Regions from separate parts of the Undibacterium sp. 5I2 genome, predicted to be linked through region 1. Evidence: predicted binding sites of a transcription regulator. Region 1 holds the regulator's gene; the other holds the start of a gene.
The links. The regulator NrdR, encoded in region 1, represses ribonucleotide reductase genes. The targets are predictions, from matches to a motif close to CACNANATNTNGTG.
Positions count from the first base shown of each region.

Region 2: QN359_RS06590 (ribonucleoside-diphosphate reductase subunit alpha) is a predicted target of NrdR. The motif match lies at 4,133-4,146, and genes of this name have one in related genera.

Region 1 covers NZ_JASJVS010000021.1:12,440-28,959, reverse strand. Annotated here, with positions in the region: gene QN359_RS09470 (ABC transporter ATP-binding protein) at 1-983, opposite strand, end outside; gene QN359_RS09465 (hypothetical protein) at 970-3,450, opposite strand; gene QN359_RS09460 (hypothetical protein) at 3,651-3,791, opposite strand; gene QN359_RS09455 (3-hydroxybutyrate dehydrogenase) at 4,693-5,475, opposite strand; gene QN359_RS09450 (patatin-like phospholipase family protein) at 5,560-6,666, opposite strand; gene QN359_RS09445 (hypothetical protein) at 6,806-7,399, opposite strand; gene QN359_RS09440 (benzoate/H(+) symporter BenE family transporter) at 7,462-8,697, opposite strand; gene QN359_RS09435 (PLP-dependent aminotransferase family protein) at 8,785-10,215, shown strand; gene QN359_RS09430 (MFS transporter) at 10,330-11,526, shown strand; gene nrdR (transcriptional regulator NrdR) at 11,569-12,045, opposite strand; gene glyA (serine hydroxymethyltransferase) at 12,137-13,387, opposite strand; ZMP/ZTP riboswitch at 13,521-13,651, opposite strand; gene QN359_RS09415 (SDR family NAD(P)-dependent oxidoreductase) at 13,833-14,588, shown strand; gene ybgC (tol-pal system-associated acyl-CoA thioesterase) at 14,625-15,023, shown strand; gene tolQ (protein TolQ) at 15,072-15,767, shown strand; gene QN359_RS09400 (biopolymer transporter ExbD) at 15,781-16,218, shown strand; gene QN359_RS09395 (autotransporter assembly complex protein TamA) at 16,228-16,520, shown strand, end outside.
Region 2 covers NZ_JASJVS010000012.1:63,036-79,555, forward strand. Annotated here, with positions in the region: gene QN359_RS06585 (ribonucleotide-diphosphate reductase subunit beta) at 1-974, opposite strand, end outside; gene QN359_RS06590 (ribonucleoside-diphosphate reductase subunit alpha) at 1,032-3,935, opposite strand; gene QN359_RS06595 (sigma-54 dependent transcriptional regulator) at 4,371-5,732, opposite strand; gene QN359_RS06600 (sensor histidine kinase) at 5,729-7,462, opposite strand; gene QN359_RS06605 (PP0621 family protein) at 7,483-7,731, opposite strand; gene QN359_RS06610 (cytochrome C assembly family protein) at 7,728-8,537, opposite strand; gene QN359_RS06615 (S46 family peptidase) at 8,788-10,950, shown strand; gene QN359_RS06620 (pyridoxal phosphate-dependent decarboxylase family protein) at 11,088-12,554, shown strand; gene QN359_RS06625 (RimK family alpha-L-glutamate ligase) at 12,614-13,867, shown strand; gene QN359_RS06630 (hypothetical protein) at 13,864-15,411, shown strand; gene QN359_RS06635 (flagellar protein FlaG) at 15,364-15,738, opposite strand; gene QN359_RS06640 (ABC transporter ATP-binding protein) at 15,835-16,520, opposite strand, start outside.

The DNA of each region.
Region 1 (16,520 bases):
TGCCAGCTTAGCGCAATGATCAGTGAGCAGATCGTAATCAACTGTGGCAGGAGGAGGTGACCGGTGCCGTACTGTTGTACGGCATAGAGCGTAACAGCCAAACCGAACAGCCACTTGAACGCTGCTTCGATCAGCAGAACGAACACCCAGTAGCTGCGTACGCGTCGACAGGCGTACAGGTCAGCCTGTAAGGTCGTGCCGAAACGGCGGCGCTCCATCGCCTGCGCGGTAAAGCTGCGAATCAGCGGAATGTTGGTAACAAGCTCGGCGAGCTCAGCGATAACTTGCGCGTGTGCATCACTGGCATCTTCGACAATATTCATCCCGGTATAGGCCAAATAGCTCGACAGCAGTAAGGCCATCAGCATCCATGTTCCGGCTAGCAACGCCATCGGTGTCGATACACCTGCCATAACCAGACTGGCTAAGACAGCTACGGAGAAAAGTTTGACCAGCGTATCTGTGGCCGTACAAACCACGCTTGGCAAATTGCTCGAAGTAAGCTCAATGCGCTCGACAAGATTACCTACGGAATTATCAGCCACTTGCCGTGGGTGTGCATGCATCAGACGAGCACTCAGGTGGTCGGTTACGACAATCCGCAGATTCTGGCTCGCATAGAGGCGCGCCAAGCTGTGCAGCGCTTGTAGTAATGGTCCGGCAAGCCAAAGTGACATTAAGGTCAGTAGCAAGAACGTGACTTGTTCACGTCGACCGATCAGTGCCTGTTCGGTAAGTTGCCCGAGTAGGAATGATTGGCCGACATGGCAAGCTGTTGCCACGAGCGTCGCGACCACCATCGCTGCTGTGCTGCAAGGTGCGCCAGCACGAATGGCGGCCCACAGATAGTGACCGACGTGCTCGCCACGCTCGGCCAACGCGATCGTCTTTGGCACTGCGATGTCCAATTTGGCAAGGCGCGCCACACTGTGCTGCCACACCCATTGTACTGCCGCGCGCAGGCGCGGTTCAGCGCGGCGCAATCTGCACCCCACCCAATGCAGCAATTTGGCATACCAGCTCGACTAGCGCTTCTGCTTGCACCTTATCCGATAGTTGCTGCTCCAATGTTTCGAATGGTACCAGTTCACCGCTGGCCAACGCAGCGCAGAGATGAGAGAAGACGCTATTCGGCCGCCCCCAAATCACACGACCTCGTACGAACAATGCTTGGCGACTGGCGACCTCAGCTGTAAGCAATGGGCACGATGCGTGTATGCGCAGCACACAACGCCGCAGTGATACCAAGTCCGATGCGGCCTTCGGCATAGCGCCCAATTGTGGCGGAGTGATGACGTAGCCGTTGCTCTGGACGGCCAGACGACGCAAGCGGGCCCATTGTTCAAGCGTAATCGGCGCTTGTGCTATGGCCCTCAATGTGCGCTCGTCGGGTACCAGTAAACGTAATGCCTCGGAACACTCGAGACGCATGTCATCCGGAAATATCGTCAAACCCATCGTGCACGAAAATTCGCGCGTTTCGAGAATGTGAAAATCACCCATGGGAATGAACAGCAGATCGCCGGGCTGTAACTCATAGCGCTGCGCGTAGGGAAGTAAGGCTTCATAGTCCGTTGTTGCCAATGTGCCGCCGGTCAATTCAATGTAACGCGCGCGTGGCCAAACGTAAGCGACCTTCGGTGCCGGCCCCAGATGCCACAACAGCGACTGGTCGGTATCATCGTGTACGCCGAAAGGTGTGAAGCCATAGTTGCCAACGAACATGTAAAAATCTGTGCCGCAGACCGGGGCAACGTCCAGCGCAGCGAACAAGGGATCCAGCATTTGCACCTGCATGTGCTGCGCGAAGGACTCACACCACGCCGACAAGCCATTGAACGTCACGCAGTAGTGCGGCGATCCACTCGCCATGGCGAGTCGCTGCTGCAATGCAAGGTCCGGATTGTTAGCCAAGTCGACCAAAACATCAGTAATGGTGTAACGCTGACCACCATCGACCCAAGCGCGTGTGCGCGGCAGTTTCTCCGGGGTGAAGCGGGTAAACATGGCGCCAATAGTCTCGCGCACCTGGTCGTACCCTGGCATCACTGAGGGCAGGTGGGTTGGTAAACTTAAGTGCTGAGACGTGGAAACGAGTCGACGCGCCCAAGTTGCGTCGATGTTCATGCTGTCCGTTTCGAGTGAATGGGAAGCAGACGTGTCAGGCAGCCGACTGCACTCCTTTACTTCCGCTGCCAAACGAAGCCCGCCTAAGCGAGCCAGTTGGCGTACCACCGCAGAGAGCGCGTCAACAGATACAACGCCGTCGAGCTCGCGGTGCAGTTGTACGATGGAAAACGCCGTGTAGGGCAACGCCGCTACCAAGCGCCGCGTCATTTCATTACGTGCCAAGCGCACGCGGTGACCGCGGACGAACAGCAGCAGATCGTCATCCTCTTCCAGTTGACTCAAAGGGAAATCAGGGTCGCGTTCCCACAAGTGCTGCGGTGACATACAGGGCTCAGTGCAGCGCAGGAAGGAATAGCGTAAATGCCGACGACTGCTGGTCTGAGCAGTATATTCGTTGCTGGCACGTCGCAACCATGCGGCCAAGGACTCACCATCAGTTTGAGTACGCACAATCACCTGATCCAACGGCCCCCTCATGCGTTCTTCGTCGATTGCGCGTTGCATGACTTGCTTGGCTATTGATGCGTCTGGGTACTTCGAAATCGCACATGCCACGCCGATAGAGAACCCTTCGGTGCGGCCGATATGGTAATAGTGCGGCGGCAGCAGGAAGACGTCGCCCGGTTCAATCGTGAAGGTACGTCCGTGCGGAATGAGCTTCTGTGGCTCAAAACAGTTCTTCCTGATGCCGTTAAGACGGTGGAATTCTTCGATGCCGAACAGCGTCATCTCCTTGGTCGTTGGCCCGGCATGAAAATGCACTACCGAAGTATAAGGGTCATCAATGTGGATGCCGAACGGGGTATAGCCATAATTGCCGATGAATAGGGTGACCTCAATCGTGCTGCGCGCCACACCTTGCATTTCTACAACAGGCGCGAAAACGCGTGCCGCCAAGCGCGCAAGTGTGTCGGACCATTGCTCTGCTCCATTTACTACAATGCCGAACTTACGCCCGTTTGTCGCGCGGCTAACAAAAGCCTCAAAGCTTTCGCCAAGCAATGGCTGCGCATACAAGACCTCATTCTCGTACTGGGGGCTCAACATACCATCGATATACACGCGAAAAAGCCCGCTGATTGCTCGCTCAGCATCGGCCGAAATACCTTCAAACAAGTCGAAAAACACATGTTCCTCAAGCAACGTGGGGTCGAAGCACTGCTTGAGGAGCAACGGCTCCATCCGTCGTGGTGACTTAATCGGGTCATATTCGAGCTCGGCCACGGTTTGTTCATGCGCGCCTATGTGCTCATATAAACAGGCTAAGTTTTTGATAGAATCAAGAGATAATAATTCGCGTTCAACAGCAATTTTTGGCATGCCAGAGCACTCCTAGGTGACGGCTGATCGAGAAATTAACGGGAGAAAGAAAGGGAAAAGAAGCATCCCTTTCCTTATTTTGCCTTAGTGCAAATTAAATCGTCGTGGAATTAGCCGTTGTCAATAATGATGCAATGTATCTTTCTCAACAATAGCGACATAACGCCTATGGGATGTTATCTGCATCCCCCACCGCATTACTAAGCGCGGATATGCCGGACTGGGCGCGCCAACGCGATCTGCGGTGTGTCTTGCACTACCTCTAGACCCAAGTCTTCGACCGAAGCGGCTTGTTGGGCGATGATTTCGGTATCGACCATGGTAGTTTGATTTTCTTGCATGATTTTTCTCCAATCAAAATAAAGGGGTTAAAAATTACTGTGAGCAATCAATTTGCTCGATTCCAGTCTAATGGAAGAAATTTAATAATGCAATTATTAAATTACATATACTTACTACCTACACTTACTTGACCTGATGGATGCTCAACTCAAACCTCGGATGCTTTATCGCACCGGCACAGGCGTTGAACACTTGTCCTCGTATTTCCCTTCTTAGCCCGGCATTGTTGCTAAGGAAGCGCAGATTTAATCCAAGCGGTTTGTCCGTCGCCACTGAGGCGCACTGCTGCGTTGCCTTTCACTGTCAATAGCTCGCTATTGACAGCAAAAGGCGCCTTGCATTGCATCCTCATTGGCAACGGACAATTCCACAGCGATTAAATCTGCGCTTCCCTAAGCAATATAGAGTCGCTAGCTGTCTGGAGAGGGGGGGCGCGATCAGAACAGTGCGTTGGTGGTACGCATCGATGTGCACATGTCTGGGGCGGGCGTAGCGGCGAGACAAAAACTGCTGGCGCGGCAGGTGCCAAGTCAAAGTCTGTGACCCGTGAAACCCCTGCTATAACGACGCAAGGGGTTTAGCTGTGGGAGGGTTCATTTTCTGACGTTGGAATTTATCAGATGTGCGGGTCAAACCTCTGCGTTCAGAGGCTATCGCAAAAAGGGTTTTCAGTCGGTATCATTACCCCAACTGGCAGACTCATCATTCCCGCGCGCTTTTGGCGGGAACCTGGCGGCGTCCGTGGTTAACTGAAAATGCTAGAAATTTTGGTGTTTTCAGTGCGGAAAGTGACACTGGGTTCCCGCCAAAAGCTTGCGGGAACGACGTTAAGACCGCTTGGGGTAAGGATGCCGACTGAAAACCCCTTTTGCGACAGCCATCTTTAGGATGGGGAAGATATCACTGCATGTGCCAACCATGACTGACCGTGATCGATTGACCAGTCAGCGCCGTGCTGCCGAAGGCCGCCAGGAACACGGCGGTCTGGGCGACGTCTTGGACGGTGGTGAATTCGCCGTCGACGGTGTCTTTGAGCATGATGTTTTTAATCACTTCGGCTTCGCTGATACCGAATTCTTTGGCTTGTTCCGGAATTTGTTTATCCACCAAGGGCGTACGCACGAAGCCTGGGCAAATCACGTTGGAACGAATGCCATCTTTGGCACCTTCTTTGGCGACTACTTTGGCCAAGCCTAGCAAACCATGTTTGGCGGCAACATACGGTGCCTTGAATGGCGAAGCCTCATGTGAGTGTACCGAACCCATATAAATGATGCTGCCACCTTTGCCGGCAGCGATCATGGCGCGCATACACGCGCGGGTGGTGAGGAAGGCGCCATCAAGATGGATGGCCTGCATTTTTTTCCAGTTTTCCAAGCTCAGATCAACGATAGGGCTGATGATTTGTATGCCTGCATTGCTGATCAAAATATCGATGCCACCATAGGCGGCGACGGCGGCCGTGACGCCTTGGTCGACTTGGTTTTCATCGGTTACATTCATGGCCACGGCCATGGCGGTGCCACCGGCTTGTTCGATTTCGGTGGCGGTGGCGCGGGCGGCTTCGAGTGCCATGTCGGCGATGACAATTTTGGCACCATTGCGCGCATATTCCAAGGCGATTTCTTTGCCGATACCACTGGCGGCGCCAGTGATCAGTGCAACTTTATCTTTGAGTAGCATGGGATTCCTTATTGATGGTTCAATTGAAAACATGTCTGTGTTGGTGTACTCGCAACAGCGATCAGTTCATTATAACGGGCTGTTTTATTCCTGCGGCAATTCGTGAATGATCAGTCCGGCATGTGGCGGCAGTGGTTGCAGCCAGGCCTGATGTGCGAGCGCCCGTTGACAATCGTGTTCGCCGGCAGCCCAACGCGCTTGCACGGTATTGCTGCTGAAATCGACATCTTTGAAATAATGGTCATCGGGCAGGGCTTTCATGATCAGGTTGACGACATTGATCGTGTGCTCACAGCCCATGGCTATGAGCGCTTGCAAGTGTTTTTGTTGTTTCACGTTGGCGGGCAATTGCTCGGCCAAGGCACGAATGGCACGTTGCAAATCTTGAATTCTTTGCTGTGCCAATAATTGTTCTTTCGAGCGGCTTGCATATTGTATGTTTTTATACCGTGCCATCGCTTCGGCGATCGATTCCGGCCGGGTTTCGGTCGGGTCCCATAAGTCGACCATGAAGCATAGCGCATCTTTGCGGCTGTGTTCGGCCAAGAACACTTCCAGTGGGGAATTGGAGTAAACACCCCCGTCCCAGTAAGCGCGTCCATCGATTTCCACTGCCGGAAAGCCGGGTGGCAAGGCACCGCTGGCCATGATGTGTTCTGGCAAGAGTACTTGCTTGGTATTGTCGAAAATGGCACTTTGGCCATTATCGAGATCGACTGCGCACACGGATAAGCGTATCGCTCCACTGTTGAGGTAATCGAAGTCGACGTATTTTTCCAAGGTCGTTTTCAATGGCGAGGTATCGTAGAACGCTGTTTGGTTCAGCGCAACTTTGGCGTGGATGTCCCAGGCCGCACCAGGACGTGGCTTGAAAAAACCGTCGACGCCATTGACCAAGGTCCCGATGGTGTTGACGGTATTGTTGATATTGATCCAAGGTGCCATCGTCGGCCAGAAACTGGCGCGGTGGGTGGCGTCGGGTGCCAGACTATCCCAAAAATCACGCAAGCGGCTCACGCGTTGTTCGGGTGGATTACCTGCAATTAATGCGCCGTTGATGGCACCGATCGAGGTGCCGATCACCCAGTCCAAAGGCATTTTGGCTTCGTGCAAGCGCTGATAAACGCCGGCTTGGTAAGCGCCTAAGGCACCCCCGCCTTGCAGAATAAAGACGGTACTTTGCTGTGGCATGAAAACCCTTTCGCTGTTTGCAACGCGGCATATTTTCTCCGCTGCCTCAGATGATAGCGGAATATTAAGAATAAGGTAATGAGCACGCTGTGATGTGACAGGACTTGTATTCTTTTTGCAAAATAGCTTACAGGGAAGCTTATCGATGCAAGCGATGCCAGAACGAGGCCAAGCTGTGCTCAGTCTGTTGCTCGATATCATCTTCGTGTATCGCTTCTTCCGCGCTGCTCGCATCCACTTCTTTGATGCGCTTGCTCTTCAGGCCGGGTGCTTGCTTGGTCGCTGGGGTCGCGATCAATCCCTCACCAAGTTGGTACGCCGCAATGGCCGCCGCGACGGCGGGATCGGCGGCGTGTACCGGTGGTTGTTGATCTAATGCCATGATTGCAATCGGCAAAACGGTATGTTGCGTTGCCTCAGTGGCGGCTTGTTCCAGAGTGCTGATGATTTGCATCGCAGCACTATTTGACAGCGCTACTGTTGTACTCGCCGGCGCTGTGGTGGCGGCCAGTTGCGCCGCTTGGCTCGACAGGACCACCACGCTGGCGGCAGCGTTGCTGCTGACGCTGTTGGTGCTGCTGGTGCTGCTAAGCATCGCTGTTGGCGTGGGCGTCGCAGCCTTGATCGGTTCCGCTGCCAGCGCTACGGCCGCCACACTCAGTTCAGCCGTAGTCTGCGCGCTGGCATTGACGGCGACAACAGGGGTGAGCGGCAAAGGCAAATTGATAGCCATGATAGCTGCGCTTGGAGGGTGAGGATGTTCTGTTATCGGCAGCATACGGCCAGAGTTGAGGTTTATTTACTAATTCTGCGCAGCAGGTAGTGACTCAAGCAACCGATGGCGATGCCCCAACAGGCGGAACCGAGTCCGAACAGGGTCAAATTTGAGGCTGTGACGATAAATGTGATCAGCGCTGCTTCCCGTTCTTCCACGTTGGCCAAGGCATTGACCAAACCGCTCTGTATCGCACCGAGCAAGGCCAGTCCGGCGACCGTGCTCACCAAGGCATGTGGCAAACGCCAGAATAGGGCGGTCAGACTGCCGGAAAAACTGCCTATTAACAAGTACAGCAGACCGCAAGCGATGCCGGCCAGCCAGCGTTTTTCCACTTGCGCATGGGCTTCGGGGCCGGTACAGATGGCGGCGGTAATCGCGGCCAGATTGATGCCATGGCTACCGAAGGGTGCCAACAAGAGACTTAGCAAGCCGGTGCTGCTGACCAGAGGGCTTAGTGGAACTTGTTCGTAGCCAGCGGCACGCAAGACGGCGATGCCGGGCATTTGCTGGCCGGAAAGGCCCAGTAGCAGCAGTGGCAGACCGAGGCTAAGCATGGCTTTGAGGGAAAAAACCGGGGTGGTCCAAAGCGGCATGCTCAGCCCACCTTGCACATGGGCCAAGCTGGTGCTGCTGTCGCCATTCTCACTCAGCCAATACAAGGCCACGCCAACTACCAAGGTGATGAGAATCGCGTAGCGCGCCGAGTAGCGTTTGGCCAGCAGGTAGGCCACGAACATCGCCGCCGTCAGCCAGGCGGCAGGCTCGCCTTGGCCGTGCAGATTGCCGAAAATATCGGTACCGAAGCGGAATAAGATGCCAGCCAGCATGGCGGCACATAGGCTCTTGGGCAGCAACAGCATGATTTTTTCAAACAAACCGCTCATGCCTATGAACATCATGCCGGCCGCTGCCAGCATGTAAGCGCCGATCGCTTCGCCATACGAAACGCTGGCCAGCGCAGTGACCAGCAAGGCGGCACCAGGTGTATTCCAGGCGCAAATCACGGGGCAGCGGTAACGCCAACTGAGCCAGATGCAGCCGATGCCGGAACCGATGGAGACGGCCCAAATCCAGGAATTGATGGCTGTGGCCGAGAGTTGGGCGGCGGCACCGGCCTGTAACATCAATAACATGGGACCGGCATACGACACCAAGACGGCGATGAAGCCGGCCAGTAAGGGGGCGAATAAGTCGCTGCTTTGCAGGCGACGGCTGGGGGCGCTCGAAGTGCGCAAAGGGGCAAGTGTTTTCATGCCCAAAGTATAAAGTGCATGCAGGCAGCGTTTGCGCACAGTGAAAGACTCGCTTATGCTATACAGATGTAAAAAAAAGGATCTGTGATGCAGTACAGTTATCGACAATTAGCCGAGCGGATCAGCGCTGAAATTGAGCGTGGCCACTATCGCCCCGGCGCGCGTCTGCCGTCGTTGCGCAGCGTATCAGAGCAGCACTCGGTCAGTATTTCTACTGCCTTGCGCTGTTATCGTTATCTGGAGACCCGCGGGGTGGTCGAGGCGCGCGCCAAATCGGGCATGTATGTGGCTGATCGTGGGCGTGTCGACCTGCGCCTGCCAGTGACGGCGGTGGTCGCACGCGCACCGGTGGCGTATGACAAGCTGGTATCGCTGCAACATCGCCTGACCGAACTTTACTCGCTGACCGAACAGGATTTGCCACTGGCTTTGCATCTGGCCAGCGCGGCACCGGACTGGTACCCCTGTGCCGCCTTGGCCGAGATCGCGCGTCGTCAGTTGCAACGTCATCCTACGCGCTTGGGGCAATACCCGACCGGCACCGGCTGGCCCGCTTTGAAGCAGGTTTTGCTCAAGCACTTGGGCGACTGCGGGGTCGATTTGCAGCCGGCCGAGCTGTTGATCACCAACGGCAGCACGGAAGCCTTGAGTGTGGCATTGCGCGCCGTGGCACAAGCTGGTGAGACCGTTATCGTCGAGTCGCCGGTGTATTTCGGCTTGTTGCAGATGTTGGAAAACCTCGGCTTGCGTGCGCTGGAAATACCGTGCACCGTCGCCGGCGGGCTGAGCTTGGAAGCACTCGAATATGCGCTCGAGCATCATGAGGGCGTGCGTGCCATGGTGGTCATGCCGGCCTTTCAAAATCCGCTCGGTTCTGCGATGAGCGATAAAAACAAGAAACGTTTGCTGCGCTTGGCCGAGCAATATGACATCAGTGTGATCGAAGATGATGTGTTCGGCGATATCACGCCGCACCAGGAACGGCCGACACCATTGAAGGCTTGGGATAGGCAGGGCCGCGTGATTTACTGTGGTTCCTGTAGTAAAAGCGTGGCACCGGCGTATAGGCTGGGCTGGGTTGCCGGCGGGCGTCACCATAGTCGTATCGTCAGTTTGAAATTGAGTCACTCGCTGGTCACACCTTGGTTTGAGCAGGTCGTGCTGGCAGAATTTTTACAGTCGGGGGCCTTGTATAGCCATTTACGCAAATTGCGCGAGCGTTTAGCTGCCAATATTGCGCGCGCCGTAACCGTGGTGGCACATAGTTTTCCGCGCGGCAGCACGCTCGTCAGCACGGCCGGCGGCTGGTGGTTGTGGCTGGAATTGCCGCCGACGATAGATTGCCTGGCCTTGTTGCGACGCGCGGTCGCGGAGGGCATTGCCTTCACGCCCGGCATCGTGTTTTCGCATACCAGCAAATACGCGCATTGCCTGCGGCTTAATATTGCCCGGCCCTGGAGTGCGGAGCTGGAGCGCGGTATTGTCCGTCTGGGGGAGCTGGCGCAGCAGTTCGTTTGAGCACGGCGTTTCGGCTGATCGGAAGGATTTTGGTTTTTCCTCTACAATCGGGATTCGTATAGTTGCTGCTCGGCAGATTTCTTCCGTCTAGTGCTGTGCTTTTGTGAAATGAGAATGAGCATGCAAGTAAGTACAGGCGCGCCCGTGCCCGCCCCAACGATCAGCAGCGCGATGACCATGCTCATCGCGCTGGCCTGCGGCCTCATCGTCGCCAATTTATATTACGCTCAACCGCTGGTCGGCCCGATCAGCGTCGCCCTCGGCCTCGATCGGCATGCTGCCGGGCTGATCGTCACCTTAACTCAGATCGGCTATGGCGTCGGTTTGCTGTTAATCGTGCCACTCGGCGATTTGTTTGAAAATCGTCGTTTAATTCTCATCACCATGCTGATCGGCATTGTCGCCTTGATCGCCGCCGCCTTTGCCACCACGCCAGGAGTATTTTTGACCGCGGCCTTTTGCATAGGCATCGGGTCGGTGGCGGTACAGATACTCGTGCCGCTGGCGGCGCATATGGCACCGGAAGAAAGCCGCGGTCGCGTGGTCGGGAATGTCATGAGCGGTTTGATGCTGGGCATCATGTTGGCACGCCCAGTCGCCAGTTTCATTACCGAATATTCTTCGTGGCAGCGGGTATTTCACATCTCGATTGCGATCATGGTGGTCTTGGCGTTAGTGCTCTCACGCATCTTACCGCCTCGCGTGCCGAACACAAATTTGCGTTACAGCGCTCTGTTGGCATCGATGTGGCACCTGACCCGCAGCACGCCGATTTTGCGTCGCCGTGCCCTGTATCAAGCCGCTTTGTTTGCCGCCTTCAGCGTGTTCTGGACCACCGTGCCCTTGTTGTTAGCTGGCCCGGTCTATCATCTCTCGCAAGCCGGCATCGCCTGGTTTGCCTTGGCTGGCGTGGCCGGTGCGATTGCCGCCCCGATTGCCGGACGCTTGGCTGATCGCGGCTTGACGCGGCCGGCTACGCTGGCCGCATTGGTGTTGGCCGTGCTGGCTTTCTTGCTCAGTTTACTGGTCGCAGCCGGCACCACACCGGCGCTGGGCTGGCTGGTGGTGGTCGCGATTTTGCTCGATTTCGGCGTGGCCGCCAACCTGACCTTGGGTCAGCGGGCGATTTTTGCGCTCGGTGCAGCGTATCGCTCACGCCTCAACGGCATCTATATGGCGACGTTTTTCTGCGGCGGGGCACTCGGTTCTGCACTCGGTGCCTGGGCTTATGCGGTTGGCGGCTGGGCCGGTGCGGCGTGGTTTGGCGCGGCACTGCCGTTGCTGGCTTTGCTATATTGCTTAAGCGAATAAGGCGGCGCGGATTAACTCCGCGCTTGTTCACTCGGCCCACGCTTACTTGGTTTTGCCGGTGCTTTTGTTGTCGAGATCGACTTCCTGTATCGCTTCGGCAAATTCAGAAATATCTTCAAAGCTTTTGTACACCGAAGCAAAACGGATATAGGCGATTTTATCGAGGCGTTTGAGTTCGCGCATCACCAACTCACCGACCTGTACCGACAGCACTTCGCGCTCGCCAGTGGCAAGCAATTTTTCTTCGATATGCTGAATCGCATGATCGACTGCTTCGGCCGAAACCGGTCGCTTGCGTAGTGCCAACATCAAACTGGCACGCAATTTTTGCGATTCATATTCGGTGCGGCTACCATTTTTCTTGACGATGACCGGCATCATCAATTCTATCCGTTCATAGGTGGTGAAGCGTTTGTCGCAGTGGGCGCAGCGCCGACGACGGCGCATCACGTTCCCTTCTTCCGAGACGCGGGTATCGATGACCTGAGTATCATCGTGATGGCAATAGGGACATTTCATGCAGCGCGGCCCAAGTTTAGTTCGGTGAATTAGCGGATCTTGCAAAAACGCCACTCTGAAGAGTGGCGTTATCTGTATGCAAGTTCGGGACTTACTTGGCGTAGACCGGGAAAGCAGAGGTAAGTTTCTTCACTTCGACTTTGACGCGTTCGATATTGGCGGCATCATGCGGCTTATCGAGCACATCGGCGATCAGATGACCGACTTTGATTGCTTCGGCTTCTTTGAAACCGCGGGTCGTGAAGGCCGGGCTGCCGAGGCGGATGCCGGAAGTGACCATGGGTTTTTGCGGATCGTTAGGAATACCGTTTTTGTTGCAAGTCATGTGGGCCGAACCGAGGATGGCTTCGGCTTCTTTACCGGTCAAACCCTTAGGACGCAAGTCCACCAGCATGACATGCGATTCGGTGCGGCCGGAAACGATGCGCAAACCGCGTTCGGTCAGTGTTTGCGCCAGAGCTGCAGCGTTTTTGACTACTTGTTCTTGGTAAGCCTTGAATTCCGGGGTCAGCGCTTCTTTGAAGGCAACGGCTTTACCGGCGATCACATGCATGAGCGGCCCACCTTGAATGCCGGGAAAAATTGCTGAATTGATTTTTTTGGCAATCGCTTCATCGTTCGACAAGATAATACCGCCGCGTGGGCCGCGCAAACTCTTGTGCGTGGTCGATGTAACCACATCGGCAAACGGCACTGGGTTAGGGTAGACGCCGGCGGCGATCAAACCCGCATAGTGGGCCATGTCGACCATGAAATAGGCACCGACCTCTTTGGCAATTTTGCTGAAACGTTCGAAATCGATACGCAAGGCGAAGGCCGAGGCGCCGGCGATGATCAGTTTTGGCTTGCTTTCGCGTGCCAATTTTTCCATCGCATCGTAGTCGATGTCTTCCGCTGCATTGAGGCCATACGAAACCACATTGAACCATTTGCCCGACATATTGAGTGGCATGCCGTGGGTCAGATGACCACCTTCGGCCAAACTCATGCCCATGATGGTGTCGCCCGGGCTCAGCAGCGCAAAAAACACGCCTTGGTTGGCTTGTGAGCCGGAATTTGCTTGTACATTGGCAAAATTAGCGCCGAACAATTGCTTCACGCGATCGATTGCCAATTGTTCAACCACGTCGACATGCTCACAACCGCCGTAGTAACGCTTGCCTGGGTAACCTTCGGCGTATTTGTTGGTCAATTGCGAACCTTGCGCTTCCATGACGGCTGGCGAGGTGTAGTTTTCCGAAGCGATCAGTTCGATATGCTCTTCTTGACGCTGGTTTTCCAATTGAATGGTGGCAAAAATTTCCGGATCGATGGCGGCGAGGGTATGATTTTTAGCAAACATGGTTTTCCTGATTTATCTGTTGATTGATTGAACAAGCGACACCAAGGGCATACAAAATTTTATTTGATACCTGTGTCGGAGGTCTTCGGCGAGGCGTCTTGGACGCGAACGAAGACAAGCAGCCTCATTACCATCAGGCTACCCAGGCGCACGGCTGGAATCGAGGAACTGATTCCGAAATCTCACGCTTCCCGATGGATCTCCATCTTTAACGGTGGCCCAGACCAGCCAAGCACCGTGTTTTCGCCAGTCACGTGAGACGAAATGGTGCAAGAATTTTACGTGATACCCGCGCAATCGGCAAGCGCTGCGCCTGATTTTTTCTTGCTTTTGCTCATGTGTGCGGCGCAGAAATCAGTCGCGTCGGCAACCGACTATTGAAAATCCCTTAGAATAGCTCCATATCCGCATCTCAATGTACGTCCAATTAAAAGGAATGATGAACATGATCGTATTAATTACCGGTGCCAGCTCAGGTTTTGGCGAAGAAATGGCACGTAAATTTGTCCGTGAGGGTCATCAGGTGATTGCTGCGGCGCGTAGAGCTGATCGTTTATCTGCCTTACACAGCGAATTAGGCGAGAATTTGTTGCCGGTCGAAATGGATGTGACGCAAAAAACCTCGATTCAGGCCATGTTGGCCGGCTTGCCCGCTGCTTGGCGTGAGATCGACGTACTCATCAACAATGCCGGATTGGCACTCGGTACTGAGCCGGCGCATCTGGCTTCGCAAGATGAGTGGGATACCATGATCGACACCAATGTCAAAGGTTTGGTCACGGTCACCCGCGCCGTCTTGCCCGACATGGTGGCGCGCGACCATGGCATGATCATCAATATCGGCTCCATCGCCGGTTCGACGGCTTATCCTGGCGGCAATGTTTACGGTGCTACCAAAGCTTTTGTCGATCAATTCACTAAAAATTTACGCGCCGATATGGCCGGCACTGGTGTGCGCACCACGAATATTGCACCTGGCCTATGCGGTGGTACGGAATTTTCGAATGTCCGCTTTCGTGGCAATGACGATGCCGCGGCCAAAGTGTACCAAGGAACGGTCCCGCTGACCGCCATCGATATCGCCGAAACAGCTTTTTGGATCGCCACATTGCCGGCACACGTGAATATCAACTATATTGAGATGATGCCGACATGTCAGGGCTACGGGCCTTTGAATGTTCAACGCCGCACCGCGCCCTGAGCGCAGCGCGACAGCTTTACAAAATGAAATCAGACTATGCGCAAATTTGACTGGCAACTGCGGGTGTATTACGAAGATACTGATGTAGGGGGCATCGTTTACTATGCCAACTACCTTAAATTTTTCGAGCGGGCACGCACAGAATGCTTACGTGCAACCGGGGTGAATCAGCAGCAATTGCTGAGCGACGAAGGCCGAATGTTTGTCGTCAAAGATTGCGCAGTCGCGTATCATGCACCAGCCAGGCTCGATGACGCCTTGCGCGTCAGCGTTGAGTTGAAGAAACTCGGGCGCGCCTCCTTGGAATTTTTCCAGCAAGTTTGGTGCGCCGAGCGCCTCTTGGCCAGCGGCACCATCATGGTCGCGTGTGTCGATGCGCACAGTTTGCGACCGGCGGCGATACCGGTGTCCGTGTTGGAAAAAATTTCACTCTGAACCGGCCTGCCGTCACCTCAACTCTTTTTGTCTTTATCTCACCCCCCTATGACCGCAACCCAAGATCTTTCCTTCATCAGCCTGATCGGCAATGCTTCCCTTCTCGTACAATTGGTCTTGCTCTTGCTGGTGGGCGTATCGCTGACCAGCTGGACTTATATTTTCAGTAAGATGTTTGCAATCAAAAAGGCACGTGCACAAACTGAACAGTTTGAGCGCAGTTTTTGGTCGGGTGGCAATTTGATCGATCTGTATCAGGAAGCCACGAATAACCGCCGTCACGGCAAAACGCCGGTCGGTGCGATGGAACGTATTTTCGAAGCCGGCATGAGCGAATATCAAAAAGTCAAAAATGCCAATAAGGGCACGCTTGAAGCCAGTGCCATGCTCGACGGCGCACGGCGCGCCATGCGTGCTGCCTATCAGCGTGAAATGGATAGCTTGGAATCACACTTATCGTTTCTTGCTTCAGTTGGCTCGGTTTCCCCGTATATCGGCTTGTTCGGTACCGTCTGGGGCATCATGAATTCTTTCCGTGGTTTGGCCAATGTGCAACAGGCGACTCTGGCAGCGGTGGCACCGGGCATTGCTGAAGCCTTGATCGCCACGGCTATCGGCCTGTTTGCCGCCATTCCTGCCGTGTTGGCTTACAACCGTTATTCGCATGACATCGATCGTCTGGCGATACGCTTTGAAACCTTCATTGAAGAATTCTCCAACATACTCCAACGGCAGTCGCGCTGAGGGTGGGGTAAGAATGACTTCTCTGCGTGGCGACCGTAAACGTAAATTCAAAGCCGAAATCAATGTGGTGCCGTATATCGACGTCATGTTGGTATTACTGGTCATTTTCATGGTCTGCGCACCGATGACTAACCCCAGCGTGATCAATTTGCCGACCGCTGGTCAGTCAAGCCAGCCACCGAGCGCGTACATTGAGGTCACGGTACAAAAAGACGACAAGTGGGGTATAGGCATCAAAAGCAAGGTCAATGCCACCACCGCAGCGATACCCCAAGAGGAAACCGCCGACCGCTCGGTGCTGATGAGTAAATTAAGCCAATTCCATACCGATCAACCGGAGTTGGCGGTGCTGGTGTCGGCAGATAAAACGGTAGAGTATGACAAGGTCATACAAATTATTTCTGATGCAAAAAAGCTCGGCATTAACCGCGTCGGTTTAGCAACCAAGTAAGCGAACAAGATGACTAAGCTTTATCTGTCTGCGCTGTGCTCGCTCACTCTGTGGTGTGCAGTCTCTGAAGTTGTTTTGGCGCAAGATCTTGCCAGCACCGAGAGTCCGCCGCCACTGACCGCGCCACCGCTACCGCAAACCACAGCTCACGGACGTTTTCATTTGCAGGCACCAGACTCGAGCTGGGCCGATTTACTGCGTGAACACATTCCTGAATTTTCCACCACGTCTGAAGCGCAAAACCAGACGCCCTCGCTGCTGCGCCGCTTACGTAGCGATATCAGCGGCATTTTGGCGACCGA
Region 2 (16,520 bases), on a different contig from region 1:
AAGCGCAGATATCCTTTGAACATGGGAGCGTTCAATCCTAACACTCCACGCGGCATTGTATCCTCTGCGTAGCGATATTCCAACTCCACCGCACGCAAAAACAACGATTTAATTTCATCGCGAAATTCAGCGGTCCACAAATGCGGATTTTCCATCTTAATCGTATTGATCAGATCGATCCCAAAATTACAATGCATCGATTCATCGCGCAAAATATATTGATACTGCTCAGCCGCGCCCATCATTTTATTCTGCCGACCGAGCGCTAAAATCTGCGTGAAGCCGACATAGAAAAACAAGCCTTCCATCAGACAAGCGAAGACGATCAACGAACGCAATAAAGTCTGATCGGTTTCCGTCGTGCCGGTCTTGAATTCCGGATCGGTCAAGACATCGATGAAAGGAATCAGGAACTGATCTTTATCACGAATCGATTCGACTTCATTGTAAGCATTGAAAATTTCGCCCTCATCAAGCCCCAGCGATTCGACAATGTATTGATACGCGTGCGTATGAATGGCTTCTTCAAAAGCTTGGCGCAACAAATACTGGCGGCATTCCGGCGCAGTAATGTGACGATAAGTACCCAACACAATATTATTTGCTGCCAAGGAATCGGCCGTCACAAAGAAACCGAGGTTACGCTTAACCAAGCGGCGCTCATCGTCGGTCAGACCATTCGGGCTTTTCCAAAGTTCAATATCACGCTGCATATTGATTTCTTGCGGCATCCAATGGTTAGCGCAACCGGCCAGATACTTATCCCAAGCCCATTTGTATTTGAATGGTACTAACTGATTGACGTCGGTCTGACCATTGATGATACGTTTATCAGCCGCATTCACGCGCCGCGCCACATCTTCCGTACTGACTTGCTCGACCAGCGGCGCAACCGGTGCCGCTGGCGTGGTATCGATACGCACGGCCGGTTGGGGTAGCGTGGCTGGCGTTACTTCTTCGTCCCAAGATAACATTTCTTCATTCCTTCAATTGAGAGAGGCACTACGTTGCACTGCAACGTAGCAAAACAATTACTGACAAGCTTCGCATTCTTCGAAACCGCTGTCGCCTGGACGTAACATACAGGCCGGACCATCCGGTTCCGCTGCCGCCGTTACTGCCGGCGCAGCGTGGTAACTGCTGCTGGCACCATCCACGCTAACGGCATTGAGTGCACCGGTTTTCGAGGTCGATTTTTCGGTATGGGTGGCACCGATAGTGCGCAAGTAGTAAGTCGTTTTCAAACCGCGCAACCAAGCCAGCTTATAGGTTTCGTCGAGTTTTTTACCGGAAGCGCCGGCCATGTAAATATTGAGCGACTGGGCCTGATCGATCCACTTCTGGCGACGCGAAGCGGCTTCCACCAACCACGATGGGCTGATTTCAAACGCGGTCGCATACAATTGGCGCAAATCTTCAGGGATGCGGTCGATTCTGGCCAAGCTGCCGTCAAAATACTTGAGATCGGCAATCATGACTTCATCCCACAAGCCACGCACTTTCAAATCGCGCACCAAGTGTTCATTGATCTCGGTGAATTCGCCCGAGAGGTTAGACTTGACATACAAGTTCTGATAAGTTGGCTCGATACAGGCCGAGACGCCGATGATATTCGAAATAGTCGCCGTCGGTGCAATGGCAACGCAGTTCGAATTACGCATGCCATATTGCTTGATGCGATTGCGCACCAGCGACCAATCCATACTCGAAGAAAAATCAACTTCCAGATAGCCACCGCGTTCATCGGCCAATAATTGCAGCGAATCTTGCGGCAGAATGCCACGATCCCACAAGGAACCAGGGTAAGAGCTGTAGGTGCCGCGCTCTTCCGCCAATTCAGTCGAAGCCAAATAAGCGTAGTAGCACACTGCTTCCATCGAGGTGTCGGCGAACTGTACCGCTTCCATCGTGGCGTACGGCACACGCATCATGTGCAGGCAGTCTTGGAAACCCATGATGCCCAAACCAACTGGACGATGACGCAAATTCGAATCACGCGCTTTTTGCACCGCATAGTAGTTGATGTCGATGACGTTATCGAGCATGCGCATGGCAGTACGTATGGTCTTTTGCAGCTTGACGTGATCGAGCTGGCCGTTTTTCATATGCGCCGGCATATTCACGGAACCCAAATTGCAGACCGCGATCTCGCTGTCATTGGTATTGAGCGTGATTTCAGTACACAGGTTGGACGAGTGAACCACGCCGACGTGTTGTTGCGGAGAACGAATATTGCAAGGATCTTTGAACGTGATCCAAGGATGCCCGGTTTCGAACAGCATCGATAGCATCTTGCGCCACAAATCCAAGGCCGGGATTTTTTTCGACAGTTCCAACTCACCGCTGGCGGCTTGCGCTTCGTAAGCGAGGTAGGCGCTTTCGAAGGACTTACCGAATTTATCATGCAAATCCGGCACATCGGAAGGCGAGAACAGAGTCCAGTCGCCTTTTTCCATGACGCGTTTCATGAACAGATCGGGAATCCAGTTCGCCGTATTCATATCATGCGTACGCCGACGGTCATCGCCAGTGTTTTTGCGCAGATCGAGAAATTCCTCGATATCCATATGCCAGGTTTCGAGGTAGGCGCAGACCGCACCCTTGCGCTTGCCACCTTGGTTTACCGCGACCGCCGTGTCATTGACTACTTTCAGGAATGGCACCACACCCTGCGATTTGCCATTGGTACCTTTAATATGGGCACCGAGCGAACGCACCGGTGTCCAGTCGTTACCGAGACCGCCGGCATACTTCGCCAGCAAGGCATTTTCCTTGATCGCATCATAGATACCGCCGAGATCATCGGCCACGGTGGTCAGATAGCAAGACGACAATTGCGAGCGCAAGGTGCCGGCATTGAACAAAGTCGGCGTCGAACTCATGAAGTCGAAGCTAGACAACAAATTATAGAACTCGATGGCACGGCCATTGCGGTCTTGTTCCTCCAATGCCAAGCCCATCGCCACCCGCATGTAAAACGCCTGTGGCATTTCGATGCGGGTACCGCGCATGTGCAGGAAATAACGGTCATACAGGGTTTGCAAACCGATGTAACTGAATTGCAGATCGCGATCAGCGACCAAGGCTTGTGCCAAGCGCGCCAGATCAAACTCGGCCAACTTGGTATCGAGTAATTCGGCAGCAATGCCTTTTTGTATGAATTGCGGAAAATAAGTCAGGTATTCGCCCGCTGCATGCTGTTGAGCAACCTCTTTACCGAACACTTCTTTACGAATCGTATGCAGCAACAGACGCGCCGTCACTTGGCTGTAGGCCGGCTCTTTTTCCATCAATGCGCGCGCGGCCAGAATCGCTGACTTATGCAATTCTTCCACCGGTACACCGTCGTACAGATTTTTCAGGGTTTCCGTCAGTATCGCTTCCGGATCGGCCAATTTATCTAGACCGACGCAGGCTGCCGTGATCAAGGCACGCACTTGTTCGATATCGAGCGCGGCACGTTGGCCATCGATGAGCACATGAATCTGCGGCAATTGCGCTTGCGAAGCTTGCTGCGCCGCGCGCTGCAAGCGGCGTTCTTCCTGGTGCTTGGCACGATACAACACGTAAGAGCGCGCCACATCATGCTCACCCGAACGCATCAAGGCTAATTCGACCTGATCCTGGATATCTTCAATATGGAAGGTGCCACCGCTTGGTTGGCGACGCAACAGCGCCGTCACGACTGCCGCACTCAACTGCTCGACCAATTCGCGCACGCGCGCCGAGGCCGCGCCTTGGCCGCCATTGACGGCTAAAAAGGCCTTGGTCATGGCGATCGCAATTTTCGACGGTTCAAATCCAACCACCGCACCATTGCGTCGTATCACGCGAAATTCGCTGTAACTGCCGCCGGCAGTTGCAGCAGTCGCTACAGCGCTGCCTGCAGCGCCGCTCAATGAAGTAGGAATCGATGTTTCTGTGGAAGGGTGCATTATGCCTCCGGAATCGGTTAGTTCTTGCTGCCTCATATCTGCATCACAGACCAAGGCGGCGCTCGGGGTTAGTTCGGGTATTACGCATCAGTACGGACCGCTGATCACGGGAAAAATCAGGTAGTGTCAGGATGTTGAATTCAATTGAAATCGCCAACAAGTAGGCATGGTTAAACAAGCTGAAACAAAAACCAAACCACTACATGTAGTACACAATTTTCGAATAGCCCTAATTGTAGTACCCAACCCTCCGCCTATGCAACCAATTTTCCGCCCAAGAAAGGAATTATATTTTATTAAAAATTCCTATTTGGTAATTGACTTTCGAGAGCGTCCAGAAAACTCGGGCGCATTGGGTAAGTAAGCGCTAACAAGTCAGGGCAAACGATGGAGAACGATGATTTCGTGGAAGTGTGTTGCTGCCGCTGGCGCGCCTTACTCGTCAATTTTGAGTTTTTGTATTTGATAGCGCAACTGCCGGAAACTGACACCGAGTAAATCGGCCGCTTGAGTGCGGTTATGATTGGTTTGTACCAAGGCGCGGCGTATCATCTCGCGTTCCAAATTGCTTAAAAAATCCGGTAACATGCAGGGTAAAGTCGGCGCACAGAACAGATTTTCCAACCCGGCCGGCGCGACCGTCCGCAACACCAGATCATCGACCTCGATGCAGGCATCATCGGCAAAAGCAATCGCCCGTTCCAGAATATTTTCCAACTCGCGCACATTACCCGGGAATCCGTAGGTGCCCAGGCGCTGTAAGGCCGCAGCGGAAATCGCCACCTCGCTGCCGCCGAACTTACCTAAGATGGCAGCAGCCAATTCGCCCACATCTTCCAGGCGCTCGCGTAAAGGCGGCAGATGCAGCTCGATCACATTGAGACGGTAATACAAATCTTGGCGAAAGCGCCCTTGGGTAACGCAACTGGCCAAATCCTGATGGGTGGCGCTGATGATACGCACATCGACCGCTTCTTCGGCCGTCGCGCCGACCTTACGTATGCTGCGCTGCTGTATCGCGCGTAATAATTTGACTTGCATCGCCAACGGTAAATCGGCCACTTCATCGAGCATCAAGGTGCCGCCGTTAGCCGCTTGAAAAAACCCTTCGCGGTCTTCCGTGGCTCCCGTGAACGCGCCTTTGCGGTAGCCGAAAAATTCTGCTTCCATCAGCATTTCCGGAATCGCACCGCAATTGACGGCGATGAAAGCTTGCGCCGCGCGCGCGCTGCTGCCATGAATTTCTCGCGCTGCCAGTTCCTTGCCGCTGCCCGATTCGCCGGTAATGATGACCGGTGCCATGCTGCGTGCCAGCCGCACGATCTGCGCGCGAACTTGCTGCATGCCGGCCGATTGGCCGATCAAAAATGAAGCGGCAACCGGATTACTTGGTGCCGGCGTCGCTACCGCGGTGTGCAGTTCCAGCGCCGAACGTACCAGCTTGCGCAAATGTTCCAATGCTACCGGTTTGGAGACGTAATCGAAGGCCCCGGCCTTGAGCGCCACAACGGCATTGTCGGCGCTGCCGAAGGCGGTAATCACGGCGATCGGCGTGTTTTTATACAGCGCATTGACCTCATCGACCAATTCCATGCCGTGCCCATCGGGCAAACGCATATCAGTCAATACCAGCGCATAAGTATTTTTGGCCAGAAACACACGCGCCGCGCCGACCGTTGCGGCGCTGTCGACGTCGAGCCCCATCTTGATGAGAGTAATTTCCAGCAGTTCGCGCAGATGCGCCTCATCATCCACCACCAAAATACGCGGGCAGTTTGTGGTGCCAATCATGCTCATGCGTTCATTCCCGAAAAAGTGATGACAAACCGCCCGCTCGGCTCAAGCTTGTCCGAGTCAACCCTGTATTCGTAGTCCAGCAGTGCCTGATTATTGAGACATAATTCACGTGCCATATACAAGCCCAAACCGGTACCCATGCGCGAGGTAGTGTAAAAAGGCTCGAATAAATGCGCCCGTACATCATAGCTGATGGTCGGGCCGTCGTCTTGAATATGTAACTCTTGGCGTCCGCTGGCGTTGACCGTGGCATACAGGCAGATGCTGCCTGGTTTGCCGCTGGCATAGCGTAGCGCATTCGACAACAGATTGGCGACGATCTCGAATAAATGTCCGGGATCAAAATTAACTTGAAAATCCGCCGCGCTGCCGATCTGAACCAAGGCCACCGATACCTGCTTGGTTTCGATGAAATCGTCGACACATTCGCGCACCACTTGCATGAGCCAGTAGGGTGCGACATCATTGCGTGCTTTGCGCGACAACCTCAGTATATCTTCGATCAATTGATTTAAACGTGCCACATTGTCATCGATAATTTTAAGCAAGCGCATGGCCTGCAACTGCGGCGTCGGCAGTTGGGCGATATCCTCGCCGAGCAGTGCCGCAGCATACGAGATCGATGATAAGGGGTTTCTGACTTCATGCGCAATGCTGGCCGTCAGCCGGCCCATCGATGCCAATTTCAATTGCTGTGCCTGATTTTCAATATCCGACACATCCTGCATGAATATAATAATATGGCCAGTGCCGACATCGACACGCTTGCCAAGCTCGGCGACGCCGATGAAGCGTAATTTGAGATGCGTAACAAATTGCACATGCTCGGGGCGCCCGGCCGTGCCAGGCAGAGTCAGACCGGAACGCAGTGAAGCTTTCGCTTCATCCGGGGAACACGAAATCGACACAAAAGATATCCGGCCAGCCGCTCCCGCCATACCTGCAGTTTTGAGATCAGTGAGTGCATCGACCATCGGCCGCAAAGCCGGCACATCGAGCAACTTGACCCCAACCATTTGCTGGTGCAAATTCCCCCCCAGCATGCGCTCGGCAGCCGGATTGATTTCGAACATGGCACCACCCTGATCGAGCACCAAAATACCATCGCCCATATCGGCGATCACCACTCGGTTAATTTCCTGCTGTACTGCCAATTCGGCACCGCGCTGATCGGCCAATTGTTCCTGGCGTATCAAATTACTGGCCAAACGATTGACCACGTAGATAACAGCAAAATATGAAGCGCCGAACAAACCGGCTTGCGACAGCAGATTGCCGTCATCGAATTCAAACGACTGATACAGCGCGACGATCAATAACAGCAGGCTGACGAGGGAACAAAAAAAGAAGGCCCAGACCAAGGGCGATAAGATCGCCACCCCAGCCAGTGGAAATAAAAACAAAATGCTCAAACCGCCTTTGGCACCGCCGGAAGCCAGATACAGCGAAGCGATGACGATAATATCGAGGGCGATCTGACTGAAGAGCTGGATAATGAAATGCCGCGTATGCAGCAATTTGAGGACGGTATAGCCGATACTGCTGAATAAGTAAAAAAAACAGATGTCGCGAGCGGCCATATGAGCAAACGCCCAGACTTCCCGACCGCTGCGCAAATTCAACAAAAACAATAGGCACAATGCTACGATGATGCGCGAGATATTGAGGGTTTGCAGCGAACGCCAGAACGATGGCGTCGGCCGCAAAAACTCCGCCAACAGAGCCGACATGGGCTCAGGCGCGCGCGCTGTCAATGCAGTTCGGCATGCGCCGATGAACAGTAAGTTTCTTGATGACGAAACACGGCTTCCGAAGTCGGCAAATAAATATGGCAATGCGCGCAGCACACCATATCCTCGGCCTCGGCCCCAGCCGCTGGCCGACCGACCGGCGGCGCAGGCGCTGCTTGAACCGGGTCGGCTTCAGGCTTACCACGACCTTTTTTGCGCAACGCTAAAATCACCAGGAAGGCCAAGGCCAACCAAACCAATAATCTCATACCAAACTCCTGTGCAGCAATACTTCCAAAACAAAACGACTTCCCACATACGCCAGCAGCAAACTCAGAAAGCCGGTTAGCGTAAAACTGAGTACAGTCTTACCGCGCCAACCACGCCAGTGCCGACCTGCCAACAGAATAGCAAACAGCAGCCAAGACAATAAGGACAAGATAGTTTTATGGTCCCACTTGAAGGCAACGCCAAGAAATTGCTCGGAAAATACGACGCCGGTCAGTACCGTCAACGTCAGCAAACAAAATCCGAGGAAAATCAAACGAAACAAAATTTTTTCCATGGTCAGCAGCGCCGGCAAGGTATCGATCACCGCAACGAGCCAAACCGGCAGCGGGCGCACGCGCAATTTATGCAAGTGCTTATCTTGCAGGCGCATGATAACGGCGTGAAAGGCGGCGATGGTTAAGGTACTGTAAGCCAGCAAGGCCACCGCTACATGCCAAGGAAACATCCAGGTTTTACCGCTGAGCGAGATCAGTTGTCCGGGGAAAAACACCGGCAAGACGACAAACACGATTGCCGGCGGAAAGATCAGCCACTTCATCGCCACCAAAGAGAAATTACGGTTTTCCAGCAAATACACGGCGACCGTGATCCATAGCGCCGACGACAACATCGCGGCAAAGCCAATGCGCAAGGCGCTGTCGGCAAACACATTCAAAACCAGAGAGCTTCCGTGCAGCAACCACGCGCACAGGCTCAGCCCGAGTACCAAGCGAGGCCGCGAAGCAGGAATGAAAAGCAAGGCCAGATACGATCCGGCAGCCAAAAGCGCTGAATAAATTTGCATCATTCGAGTTTACACTATCTCGGTGTTTTTTTTTGACGTTTGCATCATACTATTGCGCTGCGTAGAGATGGCTTGAGCGTGCGCCGGCTGGCCGCCGTAGCATTCTAGTGATATTTTTTTGAACTTTCCAAGCAAGCTAGTGGTCTCTACCCTTCGCACCAATGAAAAAAGATATATGATTGGCAATGACTTGCTGGCCACAAGCCGGCATCATGCATGCCATGTTGACCCTCCTTACCTTTGGATAATGATGAAAAAGATATTAATTCCTCTGGCCCTGCAAGTCATCAGCAGTGTTGCCCAAGCCGATGAAGGCATGTGGATGCCACAACAATTACCGCAAGTCAGCGCGCAATTGCGCGCCGCCGGTTTGCAGCTCGACCCCGCCACGCTCACCAAGCTGACTGAATTCCCTATGGGTGCCATCGTCAGCCTCGGCGGTTGTTCGGCCTCCTTCGTCTCACCGCAAGGTTTGGTGATCACCAATCATCATTGCGTCTATGGCAGCGTGGCGCACAATTCCACGCCGGCTAACAATTTGCTGGCCAATGGTTTTTTGGCACATCAATTGAGCGAAGAATTGCCAGCCGCGCCGGGCGCACGTATTTTCGTCACCAAAGAAGTTAATAAGGTCAGTAGCAAAGTCATCGATGCGCAGGTCGCCACACTGAGCGGCAAAGCCCGCCTCGATGCCATCGAAAAAAACAGCAAAGCCTTGGTGGCCGCGTGCGAAGCCGATGTTGGCCATCGCTGCACGGTCTACCCTTACTATGGTGGGCTCGACTATTATCTGATCAAGCAGCTGGAAATTCGCGATGTCCGTCTGGTCCATGCGCCGGCCGAAGGCATAGGTAAATTCGGTGGCGACACCGATAACTGGATGTGGCCGCGTCATACCGGCGACTATGGTTTTTATCGCGCCTACGTCAGCAAAGACGGCAAGGCCGCCGACTACAATAAAGACAACGTCCCTTACCTACCGCAGCACTTCCTGAAACTGGCCAAAGACGGCCTCAAAGAAGGCGATTTCGTGATGGCGCTGGGCTACCCGGGCCGCACCAATCGCCATCGCTTACCATCGGAAGTCGCGCATACCTTCAGTTGGAGCTATCCGAGCTATGTCAGTTCCTCGGCCGAAGCACTGGCCATCATCGCGCGCGAAACAGCCAGCGACCCCGATGCCAAGCTCAAGTATGCCAGCCAAGTTGCCGGCATCAATAATTACTATAAAAATCGCCAAGGCATGCTCGAGAGTTATGCCAACAGCGATTTCCTGGCCCGGAAAACCAGCCAACATGAAGCCCTCAAAAGCTGGGTCAACAGCGATGCCACGCGCCGCCAAACCTATGGTGCCGACATCGCCCGGATCGAGCAATTGATCAGCGAACGCGATGCCAGCGAGCAACGCGATTTTTACCTCGATCGCTCATTCCCACGCCTGCTCGCACGCGCGCATGACCTGTACCGCTTGGCCAATGAAAGCCGCCAACCCGACAGCGCACGCAAAGCCGGCTACCAAGTACGCGATTTACCGCGCATCCAAGCCTCGCTCGATGCAATCGAACGCAGCTATGTGGCCAAGGTCGATCAAGCCTTGGTGTTCAATAATTTGAAACACTACGCCGCCGCCCCGGCAGCGCAACACGATGCCGCTTTCGATGCCGCCCTCGGCATCCAAGCCGGTATGTCGGACGCCGCCCTGAGTGCGCGCCTCGATCGCTTGTATGCCGCCAGCGAGCTCAATGACCCGGCACTGCGCCGCGCCTGGCTCACTAAAACGCCGGAACAATTCCGCGCCAGCCACGACCCCTTCATCCAAACCGCCGTGGCCATGTATGCCGGCCATCTCAAACGCGAAGCTGCCGAGGAAGAACTGGCCGGGAAAATTCAGCAAGCCTATGCCAACTACATGCAAGCCAAAATCGCTTACATGGAAAGCCAAGGACAAGCCATTTACCCCGATGCCAACAGCACGCTGCGCGTCACCTTCGGCCGCGTGGCCGGACGCGGCCACGGCGGTGCCGATGGCATGGCTTGGTCGGCCTTCACGACGCTGGCCGGCATCAGCGCCAAAGCCACCGGCAGCGGCGAATTCAATGCCCCGGCCGCGGAATTGGCCGCCATCAAAGCCAAAGACTTTGGCAAGTATGTCGACCCTTACCTGAAAGCAGTACCGGTCGCGTATCTGGCCACGCTCGATATCACCGGCGGCAATTCCGGTTCAGCGGCCTTGAATGCGCGCGGTGAACTGATCGGCCTGGCCTTCGACGGCACGCTCGATTCCATCATCTCCGACTGGGATTACAACCCGGCCAATACACGTTCGATTCAAGTCGATCTGCGTTACATTTTATGGGTCATGAAACATGTCGACCACGCCGATGCGCTGATTCGTGAAATGGGCGCTGAGTAAATAAGTAATTAAGTAATTAAGTAAAAGTACGCCGCCACCGCGCCTGCACCAAGCAGGACGCGGTGGCGGCGTTTTTATATTTGCCCAAGTTCTGCCCGTGGTGCGATAATCAGACATTGACTTTTTACAATGATCAAATGGATACGCTGCCTAAGGCTAGACACACCGACCCGGACTGCTCCACCAGCCTCGATCCGGATGACTGGGGCGCTTTGCGTGCACAAGGCCATCTGATGCTCGATGATATGTTCGATTACCTTGAACACCTACGCACGCGCCCAGTGTGGCAAGCGATTCCGACGGCAGTACGTGCCGGTTTTTCACAAGCACTGCCGACGCAGCCGCACAGCGTGGCCGAGACCCACAGCACATTCATGCACGATATCTTGCCTTACGCGGCAGGGAATACCCATCCCGGTTTCATGGGTTGGGTGCAGGGTGGCGGCACACCGGTCGGCATGTTAGCCGAAATGCTGGCGGCCGGTCTGAATGCCAATCTCGGTGGGCGCGATCAAATGCCGCTCGAAGTGGAGCGCCAAATCGTCCACTGGATGCGCGAATTATTCAGCTTCCCAGCCAGCGCCAGCGGTATTTTCGTCACCGGCACCTCGATGGCGAACCTGATGAGTGTGCTCATCGCCCGTACCACTGCGCTCGGCACCGCCGTCCGCCAAGATGGCTTACATGCGGCAGCGCGCCAGTTGTGCGCGTATACCTCAGTGGAAGCGCATGGTTGCATCGCCCAAGCCATCGATCTGGCCGGTATCGGCAGCCGCTTTTTGCGCCGTATTCCCAGCGATGCCGCGCATCGCATCGATACGGCAGCACTGACTGCCGCCATCGCCGCCGACCGCGCCGCCGGACTGCAACCCTTCCTCATCGTCGGCACCGCCGGCAGTGTTGATGTCGGTGCCATCGACCCCTTGCAGGAACTGGCCGCGATCGCTGCGCGTGAAAAAATCTGGTTTCACATCGACGGTGCCTATGCGGCGCTGGGTATGCTGGCACCGAGTATCGCCCCACTGCTGAGCGGAATACAAAGCGCCGATTCGATCGCCTTTGATTTCCATAAATGGGGTCAAGTACCGTATGACGCCGGCTTCTTGTTAGTTCGTGATGGCGGCATCCACCAAGCCGCCTTCGCCGCACCGGCCGCCTATCTGCGCCGCGAAGTGCGCGGCTTGGCCGGCGGTTCGCCCTGGCCTTGCGACTTCGGCCCCGACCTGTCGCGCGGCTTTCGCGCCCTCAAAACTTGGTTCACCATCCAAGTGTATGGCACAGAAAAGCTCGGCCAGATGATTGCGCATACCTGTGAGCTGGCACAGTACCTGAAACAACAGATCGGCCAATCCAGCGAGTTGGAATTGCTGGCACCGGTCAGCCTCAATATCGTATGTTTTCGCTACCGCTGCCGCGATGCCGATCAGGTCAATCGCGACATCGTCGCCGATTTGCACGAGTCCGGGCTAGCCGCTCCATCGAGCACGACGATACTGGGGCAAGTAGCGATCCGCGCGGCCATCGTCAATCACCGCAGCACGCGGGTCGATATCGATCGGCTGCTCAAGGCGGTACTGGCATTCGGTGCCGCTCGCAGCAACTGATACACGGCGTCTTGACAGCGCTGACCATTGAACACGGCGCATTTTGCATAGGAAATTTAATGAATGACCCAATGACCGACATGGCCGGACAAGCTTTCTCACCCTTGATCGGGGTAGCCCCGCTGCTGCGGCGCGCGTTTGCCAAACAAGATATGCAAGCACTCGGGATGGCGCTGCTCAAGCGTGCCGAAGAACATATCGATGATGCCCATGCTTTGATGGATTGCTCGGTCTATTTGCAAATCACCGGCCACCACGATCTGGCTTTGGCCATGCAAGCCCAAGCCATCAAAACCCAGCCGCTCTATCATTTTCCCGCCACCCAAGACGGCCCCGGTTTGCGCCTGTTGGTGATCATGGGGCCGGGCGATTTGATGGCCAATACGCCGATTGAATTTTTGCTGGAAGAATCCGATGTCAGTTTCGATATTCTCTACCTGACACGTGATGCGGCCTGGCCCGACATCGTTCCCGAGCATGATGTGATGATGGTGGCGATGGCTGAATCAGAAAGCAACCAAGCCTTGCTGGCACAATTGGCACAACTGACCGCCACCTGGCCGCGTCCAGTCATCAATTTACCGCAATACATCGCCAAATTGACGCGCGACGGTGTCTGCGCGACACTCGCCGATTGCGCCGGCATCGATATGCCGCGCACCGTGCGAGCCAAGCGTGCCACTTTGCTATCGCTGGCCGCCAACGAACTCACGCTCAGCCAACTCTTACCCGGCGATGATTTTCCACTCATCATCCGACCACTGGGCTCGCATGCCGGAACCAATCTCGACAAGGTAGACGACCGCGCCCAACTGGCCGGCTATCTGAGCCGCGTCGACGCCGCCGACTTTTACTTATCGCGCTTTGTCGACTATCGCAGCGCCGACGGCTGGTTCCGCAAATACCGCATCGCCCTCATCGAAGGCCGTCCCTTCCTGTGCCACATGGCAGTGTCCAAACATTGGATGATTCACTATCTCAATGCCGGCATGAATGAGGATGGCAATAAGCGCGAGCAAGAAGCCCTGTGCATGGCGCAGTTTGATGAAGACTTCGCCGTCACCCATGCCGCCGCCCTGAAATTGATCGATCAACGCATGGGCTTACCCTACATCGGCATCGATTGCGCCGTCAGCGCCAGCGGCGACTTACTCATCTTTGAAGTCGACAATGCCATGGTGGTGCATGCGATGGATCCGCTCGATATGTACGAGTATAAGCAAGCCGTGATGAAAAAATTATTCCGGGCATTTCGTGCAATGCTGGGTAACGCCAGCCGGCAGCCGGCCCCCAATACCATCGCAATACAGTGAGCACCTTCCCCGACACCGGCACGCTGCTGCATAGCGGTGGTGATGCGCGCATTGTTCCTGACCCGCAAACAGGGCGCAACAAATACGGCTGCAGCAGCAGCCCGAGCAGCGACTTACATGCCTTCGGCTCATCGACGGCCTCGACCATTTCCAGCGCCGGCATGGCAGCGGCGATGGCACTGCGCCAGCGCTGCGCCGAGCAAATCGCCATCAGTGATGAGCCCACCGTGTACCAGCGCGAAGTCAAGCGACTGCGCACGGAACTGTTGAGCTTATGCGGCGTGTCGGACTATCCGGGGGTAGAAATGCTGATCGCCGCCTCCGGCACCGACATCCATTTATTGTTGGCGCAAGCGGTACAGCCAGAGTTGACCGTCATGATAGACTTGGCCGAAACCGGCAGTGGCTTAGCGGCCGCCTTGCAAGGTCAACATTTCAGCGCCGATGCCAGTTGTGCGGCTGGCATGGCCAGCGACCGCGCGGTCAGCGCCTGGCAAGGTCGCCTGCAGACTGTGGCGGCACGCGACGCGGCCGGCAATCCGCGCACCGTAGCAGAGGTCGATGCCGAATTGGAGCAAATTTTAAGCAGCGCCGTTGCGGCCGGACAACGCGTGCTGTTAATTCTGACCGATGTTTGCAAGACCGGCATGATTTTCCCCGCCATCGCCAGCGTGCGCCGTTTTCAGCAAACTTGGCCGCAGCATATCCAAGTACTGGTCGATGCCTGCCAATTTCGCTTGTCGCGCGCCAGTTTGCGCGCCTACCTCGAATTAGATTTCTGCGTCGCGCTGACCGGTTCGAAATTTCTCGCCGGCCCAACTTTCTCCGGTGCCTTACTGATACCACCGGGCCAAGCCGCCAGCTTTCGCGCCCTACCACCCGGCGCGCGCGCCTATTCTTGGGCCGCAGACTGGCCGGCCAACTGGCCAGCCGCGTCCAGCTTGGCACAAGGCAGTAACTTCGGGCTGCTGTTGCGCTGGGAAGCTGCGTTGGCCGAACTACGTCGTTTCGCCGCGCTCGACGATGCCGCTGTCATTCCCTTCCTGCGTCGTTTCCAAGCCGCCGTTTCCAACCGTCTGGCGCAAGACCCGCATTTCGAAGCGCTGGCCAACCCCAATCTCGATCGCCAAGCGCTCGCTACAGCAAGGAGCTGGGATCAAGAGCCGAGTATTTTCCCCTTTGTGCTGTATGCCGTCGCCAACGATGGTCAACGCCGCCCCTTGGCACGCCACGAAACGGCCATCTTGTATCGACGCCTGCAAGGGATTGAAGGGATGGAGGGAATTGCGGAACATACCAGCGCGGCCGATTGCTACACACTTGGTCAACCGGTGTTGTGCGGCCAGCGCGTTGGTGTGCCAGTCAGTGCGCTGCGCTTATGTGTCAGTGCAGCGATGCTGGTCGCCGCGCAAGATCCGCTACCGGCCGAGGCCCTGATCGCGGCCGCCTTGGCGGCGCTCGATCGCTTGGTCAGCTTAATCGACGCGAGTTCACACTCAGGCCGAGGCGCGGATCAAACTGCCGCCGTCAGCCACGCTGCGTGACAGTGCCAGCGCTTCTTTAGATGGAATTTGCAACAACACTTGCTTGGTTTCTTGGTCGACGACTTGCAAGACCATCTTGTCCGATTGCGTATCGACACTGAACTCGATGCGACCAAACTGCGGCTGTGCATTTTTATTCAGGCTCGCGGCTGATTGCTTGAGTGAAGCGGCGTCGCTGGCCGCGCTTTGTGTCGTTGCCGCCGGTGGCGGCGCGGTTGGCGCGACAATGGCTGAGTCAGCGGCCCCATTGCCAGCAGCCAGCTTGCTGGTACTGAATGCGTTCAATGACGTCGAAGCAACAGTACTCGTCAGTTGATCAATCTCCATCATTGGCTCCTTTTGGTCGCGATAGTTTTCTTCATAGTAGCAAGTAAGTGCAAGACTTGCTCACTTTTTTGGCAAAACGAGCAAGCAAGCGCTTCCTTAATCCAGCGCCGCCATCTTCAACTCATCTTGATGATGACGTTGCTGCTCTTCCATGACCAACTGACCCAATTCGCGCTTCAACTGATTGAATTCCGGCGCAGAAGGGTCGCGCAAGCGCGGCAAATCGATCAAGACATCGCGTTTCACGGTACCGGGACGATACGTCATCACAATCACCCGATCCGCCAGATAAATCGCCTCTTCGATGCTGTGCGTGACGAAAATAATGGTTTTCTTCAACTCTACCCAAATACGCAATAATTCATCCTGCAGGTTTCTACGTGTCAAAGCATCGAGAGCACCGAAGGGTTCATCCATCAACATCACCGGCGCATCGAGTGCCAGCACGCGCGCGATCGCGACGCGTTGGCGCATGCCGCCCGACAAATCTTTCGGGAAACGTTGTAAAAAGTCAGACAAGCCGAGCATCGTTGCCAGTTCGGCCACGCGAGCGGCAATCGTGCGCGCAGCTATCCCTTTGATCTCGAGGCCGAAGGCAATATTCTGTGCCACCGTCATCCATGGAAACAAGGCATATTCCTGAAACACCATGCCGCGATCAGGCCCCGGCTCGCTCACCGTGACGCCGTTGACGACGATCTGGCCCGTGCTCGGCAAGGAAAACCCGGCAATCGCATTGAGTAGAGTCGATTTGCCACAGCCCGATGGGCCGAGCAGGCAAA